Regions from separate parts of the Siminovitchia jepli genome, predicted to be linked through region 1. Evidence: predicted binding sites of a transcription regulator. Region 1 holds the regulator's gene; the other holds the start of a gene.
What was found. The regulator LexA, encoded in region 1, represses DNA repair genes until DNA is damaged. The targets are predictions, from matches to a motif close to CGAACATATGTTCG.
Positions count from the first base shown of each region.

Region 2: a site for LexA is predicted at 1,403-1,416, ahead of parE (DNA topoisomerase IV subunit B). Genes of this name have one in related genera too.

Region 1 is NZ_JBFEGN010000001.1:76,238-80,676, reverse strand. Features, by position in the region: gene spoIIP (stage II sporulation protein P) at 775-1,872, shown strand; gene lexA (transcriptional repressor LexA) at 1,944-2,564, opposite strand; gene AB1L08_RS00435 (hypothetical protein) at 2,718-2,903, shown strand; gene AB1L08_RS00430 (YneB family resolvase-like protein) at 2,925-3,578, shown strand; gene AB1L08_RS00425 (DUF896 domain-containing protein) at 3,714-3,947, shown strand; gene tkt (transketolase) at 4,356-4,439, shown strand, end outside.
Region 2 is NZ_JBFEGN010000065.1:11,760-16,198, reverse strand. Features, by position in the region: gene AB1L08_RS16875 (CapA family protein) at 1-8, opposite strand, end outside; gene plsY (glycerol-3-phosphate 1-O-acyltransferase PlsY) at 41-619, opposite strand; gene AB1L08_RS16865 (CoA-binding protein) at 769-1,182, shown strand; gene parE (DNA topoisomerase IV subunit B) at 1,453-3,432, shown strand; gene parC (DNA topoisomerase IV subunit A) at 3,429-4,439, shown strand, end outside.

The sequences.
Region 1 (4,439 bases):
GATACTGTCCCATGATGGGCAGTATCCTTCCAATTCATTTTCATGCAGGAATAGAATCGGACGTTATTGCATCCTTCCGTGTATTATAATCTTTCTTGTAAATAACAGGAGGGCCATACTAACAGTTATAGTGTAAACTATCTTTTTTTTGATTTTTAAACAGAATATTTACAAAAACTTTAAACATCATTCACATAGGTGTGATAGATTTCATTTAAAGAGGTGAAAAGAGGCCAAAAAATTTGGGGGCCGGATATAAAAATATTCCTTATGGCTAAACAGTTTGATTATGGTATGGCATCTGCATTGAAACTACCTTTAGGAAGGTGACGGAATGGCTGTTAAAGCAGAAGTCCTATTCACGCTTCTCATAGTCCATTTCTATATTTTGTAATTACAACTTGGATTGTTTTCTATGACATCTCTTGCGGGATGTTTTTTATTTTGCCAATTTAAAGGGGTCCCGGGCTTTCCTGCTTTTCTCTTTTTCCATTCGGTCTGTCCACTCTGCAATTGCTCATGTGTGGCCCAAAACGGCTTTGCCCTGATACGTATGTAACCGGCAAAAGCCGCTCATCCTGTACATCAATATATGTGCCGGAGCTTTGTTTTTGCATATTCTCGTCATGATTCATATCGGAAATTAAAACATCGCGGGACCCATAAAGGGTTCCTTTTTTTTATCGCTTAATGAAAGGACAAGTTTTTAATCATAGACTCTATCAAACCTCATATAAATGGTATTAACCAAATTTTTCTTAAAGGATGAACCAGATGGTCAAATTCGCAGCAAAATCTTTTGCAACTGTTGTCGCACTTTTTTGCTTAATTTCGGCGATTGCCTTTTCGAGTGTAAAAATCAGCCTATTGTCCTTCATTGGGGATGACCCATCAAGAACAGAGGCCTTCCTGTATGTCATGTCACTGGAAAACCACGCTTTAAAATCAAGTATTCCCGAAGGATTTGAGCGTTCTTTGGGAAGAGATATACTGGAACTATTTACAAACATCAATTTAAGAAACATGAAGACGTTTTTAATCAGTGAAATTCCGGGCCTGCATGCGGCAACTCCGAAAATTATTATAGCAGGGAAGGGAGCCGATTTTACGAATTTGCCGATCGAATCTCCTCCTCCGGATGATTTGGATGTATGGGAAGAAGGCAATGATGACCCGGTGGAGGAATCATCGCCACCAAAAAAGCAAACAACCACCGGCGAACCCGTCGTTTTCATCTATTCCTCGCATAATACGGAATCATTTCTTCCTCTTCTTCCAAATGTAAAGGACCCAAATCGGGCATGGCACAAAGAGAAAAATGTGACTTTGCTCGGGAAAAGGTTGGGAGAAAAGCTAGGGGAAAAAGGAATTAAAACATTGGTTAATGAGGTTGACATACAGGCGCTCCTAAAAAAAAGAAATATGGAGTATTTTCAATCCTATAGTGTTTCCCGGGAGATTGCTGTCGAAACAATGAAGCGGCATAAACAGATTCAATTTTACTTTGATATACACCGCGATTCATCGCGAAGGAGTGTTACGACCACGACTATCAATGGAAAAACATACGCCAAGCCCTATTTTGTGATCGGGAAGGAGCATCCTAACTATAAAAAAAATCTGGAGTTGGCTTCCCATTTGTTTAATGCCCTCCAGGAAAAATATCCCGGGCTGCCCAGGGGTGTATATGGCAAGACCAAAGCAGACGGAGATGGGGTATATAACCAGGACCTGGCAGAAAATGCACTTTTAATAGAGATTGGCGGCGTGGACAATACATTGGAAGAGCTCAACCGTACCGTTGACGCACTGGCAGAAGTGTTCAGTGAATATTATTGGGGAGAAGCGAAGGAAGCAAGTAAGGAGAAATGACTAAAAAATAAGCGGCTCAATGCAATATCGAAGATTGGGCCGCTCACGCGTTGATGGGCAATAAATTTTTATCAATGGACGAAGCGCCTGTATAAGGCGATAACTTTTCCTAAAATGGTGACATTGGAAACGATGATCGGTTCCATGCTTGAGTTTTCCGGCTGAAGCCGGACATAGCCGTTTTCCTTATAAAACCTTTTGACTGTTGCTTCGTCTTCTTCGGTCATGGCGACGACGATATCTCCGTTGTTGGCTGTGTTTTGCTGGCGGACAATGACAAAATCACCGTCGTGAATGCCGGCTTCTATCATGCTTTCACCAACAATTTCCAGCATAAATACCTGGTCGTCTGCTGGAACGAGGGATTCCGGAAGCGGATAATAATCCTCAATATTCTCAACTGCTGAAATCGGCAGCCCTGCAGTAACCTTACCGACAAGCGGAACATTGACGGTTTTTTGAACAATGGCTGCGTCATCCTGATTCAAAACTTCAATCGCTCTCGGTTTGGTCGGGTCACGCCTGATGAGACCTTTGCTTTCCAGCCTGGCAAGATGCCCGTGAACAGTGGAACTTGAAGCAAGGCCAACCGCTTTTCCAATTTCACGGACGGAGGGAGGATAGCCCTTTTTTTTCACTTCATCTTTTATAAAGTTTAAGATGTCTTCTTGCCGTTTTGTAAGTTTTGTCACCTTTTCACACCCTTTTTCCCATGATAAGCTGATTCCTATTATATCATGCGTCATATTATTAAGCAAACATGGGTTCGTAATTTTGTTGACACAAACAAACGTTCCTATTATAATATTTATAAAAGGCGAACACATTTTCGGGAGGGGAAATGAATGATCACATCCATATGGAAAAATTATTCATTCGTCATCATCTTTTTTATACTGTCATTGATTATGGGATTAGTGATGATTATTAGTTGGGAACAAGAGGATGCTTCCTTACATACTGTCAGTACAAATGTACAGGAAGACCGGCATGAGCATTATGAACTGACGTTGAATAAGCAGAAAAGATAATTTCCGTTCGGAGTTGAAAAGATGAAAGCCATTATTTACTGCAGGGTCAGCACGGATAAGGCCACACAGGAAACTTCATTGGAAAGGCAGCAGGAAGAACTGATAGCTGCAGCCAAAAGGTGGAAATTTGAAATAAGCGATATCATATCCGAAAAAGCAAGCGGCTATGATTTAAACCGTCCCGGCGCACTGGATATGCTTGACAAAATAGAGTCCGGGAAAATTGATGCAGTCCTGATTCAGGATGAAACGAGACTTGGCCGCGGAAATGCCAAAATAGCCCTTATGCATTTTTTACTTAAGCGAGGGGTAACATTGTACAGCCTGTCCCATAACGGAGAGCTGAAAATATCGGAAACGGATTCCATGCTCCTTGATATCGTGGCCATGATCGAAGAACATCAGCGAACATTGCATAACATCAAAATCAAGCGGGGAATGAAAAGGGCGGTCGCCAAAGGATATCAACCGGAAAAAAATTTGAAAAATCGGGGAAACCGAAACGGCAGGGAAAGAACGGAAGTACCGGTTGAGGAAATCTTCCGTCTTAGACAAAACAACATGACCTTTGAAGAAATTGCCGCCACAATGAGAGGGTTCGGTTTTAAAGTGTCCAAAGCAACGGTCCATAGGCGTTACAAAGAATACATGGAGCGGGCGGACAAGCGGGAATAACGAGCGGGCGTCAGCGGCGAGCGTCTTTTTGTTGATGTGAAATTCTGACATATCGAATGATATGTCAGGGGCATTGTTTTCGCGACGACATTTTAGTAAACTGGAGATAACTTAAGGTAAAAAAGGAGTTTGACTATGCTTTCAAAAGAAAAGCTTGCTAGGATCAATGAGCTCGCCAAAAAAGCAAAAGAAAACGGACTGTCCAAAGAAGAAGCGAAAGAGCAGTCAAAACTGCGCGGCGAATATTTGCAATCTTTTCGCGCTTCTATGAGACAGACAATTGAACAGGTCAGGGTGTTTGATTCTACAGGAGAAGAAGTAACACCTGAAAAACTTCGCTCTATCCAGCTAAATAAAAAATTGCATTAAAAGTTCTTTAAAAACATCGAACGCCCTTCGATGTTTTTTTATAGAATAAGAAAGCACGGGTTTTTTTCACAGAGTAAGAAAGTACAAGTTTTTTTCAGCGTAACATTTAGAGCAAAGTCTTTTGTTGTCCAGCTCCAACGGACAGGACGTCCCAGTGCCGCCAGCGCACAGGACGTTGCTGCTTGAGCCTGCCGACGCACAGGACGTGCTAGTGCAGGCGAAGCGACAGGATGTCGCTGCCTGAGCCTGCCTTTCATCGCCGTGTTTTCTTTTTATCTCATTGCGGAGCGCTTCAGTTTGTACGTCGCTAAACGGGAGCTTGCGCTTTTCTTTATACCCAAAAGTTGTGAAAACGCAAAATTAACTTTATGATATGTTATAGATTAATCTGAAAGGAAGAGATTTTACATGGGAAAGCACAGTATCACTGAGATTGATGCGTTAGCTATTAATACAATCAGGACGCTGTCAATCGATGCCATTGAAAAGGCG
Region 2 (4,439 bases), on a different contig from region 1:
TGATGCATGTATAAAACCTTTCTTTCAAAAGATGAATTTGTTATATCCATTTCACTTTAGGCTCGGTTTTATCCCGTATCCGTTTTAAGTTTGCCCTGTGCCGGTAAATGACAAACAATTCCAGGGCTGAAACGACCAATACCAGCACCCAGTCACCGAGAATGACACAATAAATAATGCCGAATAAGCCTGCCACTATCGATGACAATGAAACATATTTTGATATTTTTAGAGTGACTAAAAACCCGATAACGAGAACAATAAATAGCAGCGGCCCATATCCCAGGAGTACTCCTGCCGATGTGGCGACGGCTTTTCCCCCGCGAAAACCGGCGAAAATCGGGAATGTATGTCCAACTACCGCAAAAATGCCCACGAGCAAAGGATGCATCTCCACGCCGAACAGCATGGGCAAAAAAGTGGCTGCCGTTCCTTTTAATATATCCGCTGCTGTTACGGCAATCCCGGCTTTCTTGCCCAATACGCGGAACGTATTGGTTCCCCCCAAATTGCCGCTGCCGTGTTCGCGGATATCGATTCCGTAAAATATTTTTCCGACGATTAAACCCGAAGGAATAGACCCGATCAAGTATGATAATAACATAATAACGATTTGCATCATCAACATTTGCCCCTCTTTCTATTAATCCGCAATGCTTTTTTATTGTACCATGTCCAAATGATAATTGGGTACACGTAATCGCTTGCATGAATAGCAGCAGTGAATTACGATAAGGTTGGACGAGATGTATTGAAGGAGGACATAAAATGGCAATAGAAAATCCGACGAGAGAAGAAATGGGCCAAATACTGAAAAAAGCAAAAAGAATTGCCGTTGTCGGGCTGAGTGATAATCCCGAAAGAACTTCCTATATGGTATCAGAGGCAATGAAAGACGCAGGTTATGAGATTATTCCCGTTAATCCAACTGTTGATGAAGTGTTTGGCATTAAAGCCGTTGATACGTTAAAAGATATTGAAGGACATGTTGATATTGTCAATGTATTCCGGCGTTCGGAATTTCTGCCGGAAATTGCAAAAGAATTCGCTGAAATCGATGCCGATGTATTTTGGGCCCAATTGGGCGTACAAAATGAAGAAGCGTATGAATATTTAAAGAAAAAGGGCTATACCGTCATCATGGATCGCTGCATTAAAGTGGAACATGCCTTAACAAAATAACGAAAAGCGCCAAGCGCCATTGAGCGCTTGTTTTTTTGACGGGCGGCAGCCGACAGGATACTGGGCAATCTCTGGTATCCTTTATTTATTACCCGCATAAGCCTTTATAAACCAGTCGAAATACTTTCGACACAGACACATCCCAAGATCTATTTGCAAAAAGAGATCATCCGGATATACAATAAGACATGCTTGGAAAAATATGATATAGTAAATTAAGCGAACAAACGTTTTGTGACGTAAAGCCCTATGAAAGGGGAATCGAAAATAATGAATGGAAATATGGCAATGATGGAATATAACGAAGATTCGATTCAGGTGCTGGAGGGGCTGGATGCTGTCCGGAAAAGGCCCGGCATGTATATCGGATCGACGGACGCCCGCGGTCTTCACCATCTTGTTTATGAAATTGTCGATAACTCGGTGGATGAAGCATTGGCCGGATATGGCGACCAAATTATCGTTACGCTGCATAAGGATAACAGTGTGAGTGTGGAGGATAAAGGCCGCGGCATGCCTGCCGGAATGCATCAGACAGGAAAGCCTACTACGGAAGTCATATTTACTGTTTTGCATGCAGGCGGGAAGTTCGGCCAAGGAGGCTACAAGACAAGCGGCGGCTTGCATGGCGTCGGTGCATCCGTTGTGAACGCGCTATCCGAATGGCTAGTCGTAACGATTAAACGGGACGGCTTTATATATGAGCAAAAGTTCAAAGATGGAGGCAAACCGGCAACAACTCTTGAAAAGATTGGAACAACAAGGCAAACCGGGACCAAAATTCATTTTAAACCCGATCCGGCTATTTTCAGTACAACAACGTTAAACTTTGAAATCTTAAGCAGCAGGCTTCGTGAATCCGCCTTTTTGTTAAAAGGGCTCATGATTGAGATTCATGATTTGCGAAACGGCCAGCATGAAAAATTCCGCTATGAAAATGGCATTGAAGCCTTTGTGGAATATCTGAATGGTGAAAAAGATGTTCTTCACCCTGTCGTCTCATTTGAAGGAACAGCAAACGACATTGAAGTGGATTTTGCCTTTCAATTTAACGATGGTTTCGCGGAAAACATTTTATCCTTTGTGAACCATGTGCGGACAAAAGATGGCGGTACACATGAAGTGGGGGCGAAAACCGCGATTACAAGAGTCTTCAATGATTTCGCCAGAAAATCAGGAATGCTGAAAGAAAAAGACAAAAACCTGGAAGGCACGGATATAAGGGAAGGTTTGGCCGCCATTATATCAGTAAGAATTCCGGAAGGATTGCTCCAATTTGAAGGACAAACGAAAGGAAAGCTTGGGACAGCCGAGGCAAGGTCTGCTGTCGATACGATCATTTCGGAACAGCTATCCTATTTCTTGGCCGAAAACCCCAATGTAAGCACCATGCTCGTCAAAAAAGCGATAAAAGCAGCCCAGGCCCGGGAAGCCGCCAGAAAGGCACGGGAAGAAGCAAGAAGCGGCAAGCGCAAAAAAAGAAGCGATGCGCTGCTTTCGGGCAAGCTAACGCCGGCCCAGTCGAAAAACCCCCAAAAAAATGAATTGTATTTGGTGGAAGGAGACTCTGCAGGAGGTTCGGCCAAACAAGGAAGAGACCGCAGGTTCCAGGCAGTTCTTCCGCTTCGCGGCAAGGTCATCAATACGGAAAAAGCGAAGCTTCAGGATATATTTAAAAATGAAGAAATCAATACGATTATCCATACGATCGGCGCCGGCGTAGGACCGGAATTTAATTTGGAGGATGTCAATTACGATAAGATCATTATCATGACCGATGCCGACACGGATGGCGCCCATATACAAGTTTTGTTGCTAACCTTCTTTTATCGCTATATGAAGCCGTTGATTGAAGCGGGAAAAGTATTTATTGCGCTCCCGCCCCTTTATAAGGTGAGCAAAGGAACCGGGAAAAAAGCCGTCATAGAATATGCATGGACGGACGATGAATTGGCAGATGTGACGAAAAAAGTCGGCAAAGGATACATGCTGCAAAGGTATAAAGGGCTTGGTGAAATGAATTCGGACCAACTGTGGGAAACGACGATGAACCCGGAAACAAGAACGCTGATCCGGGTGTTGATCGACGATGCGGCAAATGCAGAAAAACGCGTGACCACATTAATGGGCGACAAAGTGGAACCAAGGAGAAAATGGATTGAAAAAAATGTCCAGTTCGGCATGCAGGATGATATGAATATCCTTGAAAATGAGAACTTGACATCAGAAGGGGGAGCGATGGACTTATGACGGCAATGGAAAAATTTCAAGATTTGCCCCTTGAAGAAGTACTGGGTGACCGGTTTGGCCGTTACAGCAAGTACATTATACAGGAACGGGCCCTTCCCGACGCCAGGGACGGCCTTAAGCCGGTGCAGCGCAGAATTTTATATGCCATGCATCATGATGGCAACACTGCCGACAAAGGGTTTAGAAAATCGGCAAAAACAGTGGGGAACGTGATCGGGAACTATCATCCACATGGAGATACATCTGTGTATGAGGCAATGGTCCGGATGAGCCAGGATTGGAAAGTAAGAAACATATTAATTGAGATGCATGGAAATAACGGAAGTATAGACGGCGATCCGGCCGCAGCGATGCGCTACACGGAAGCCCGCCTCTCGGAACTATCCTCGGAACTGCTTCGCGATATCGAGAAAAGAACTGTGGAATTTGTGCCAAATTTTGATGATACATCCTCCGAACCGACCGTACTTCCGGCGCGGTTTCCAAACCTTCTTGTCAATGGCTCCACCGGTATTTCGGCAGGTTATGCAACCGATATTCCCCCTCACCATCTCGGAGAAGTGATCGATGCCGTCATCATGCGAATAGAAAAACCGGGATGCGCCGTCGATGATGTCATGACGGTCATCCAGGGTCCCGACTTCCCTACAGGGGGGATTATTCAAGGCGTGGACGGAATCAAAAAAGCGTATGAGACCGGAAAAGGGAGAATTGTCGTCAGGGGCAAAACGGATATTGAGACGATCCGCGGGGGAAGAAAGCAAATTGTCATTACCGAAATTCCCTACGATGTCAACAAGGCCAATCTTGTCAAAAGGATTGACGAATTCCGTCTGGACCGCAAATTGGAAGGAATCGCGGAAGTCCGGGATGAAACCGACAGAACCGGCCTCCGGATTGTGATTGAGCTAAAAAGGGAAGCGGACGCCGAAGGAATTTTAAATTACTTATTTAAAAACAGCGACCTCCAAGTAACGTATAACTTTAATATGGTGGCCATCCAGGAT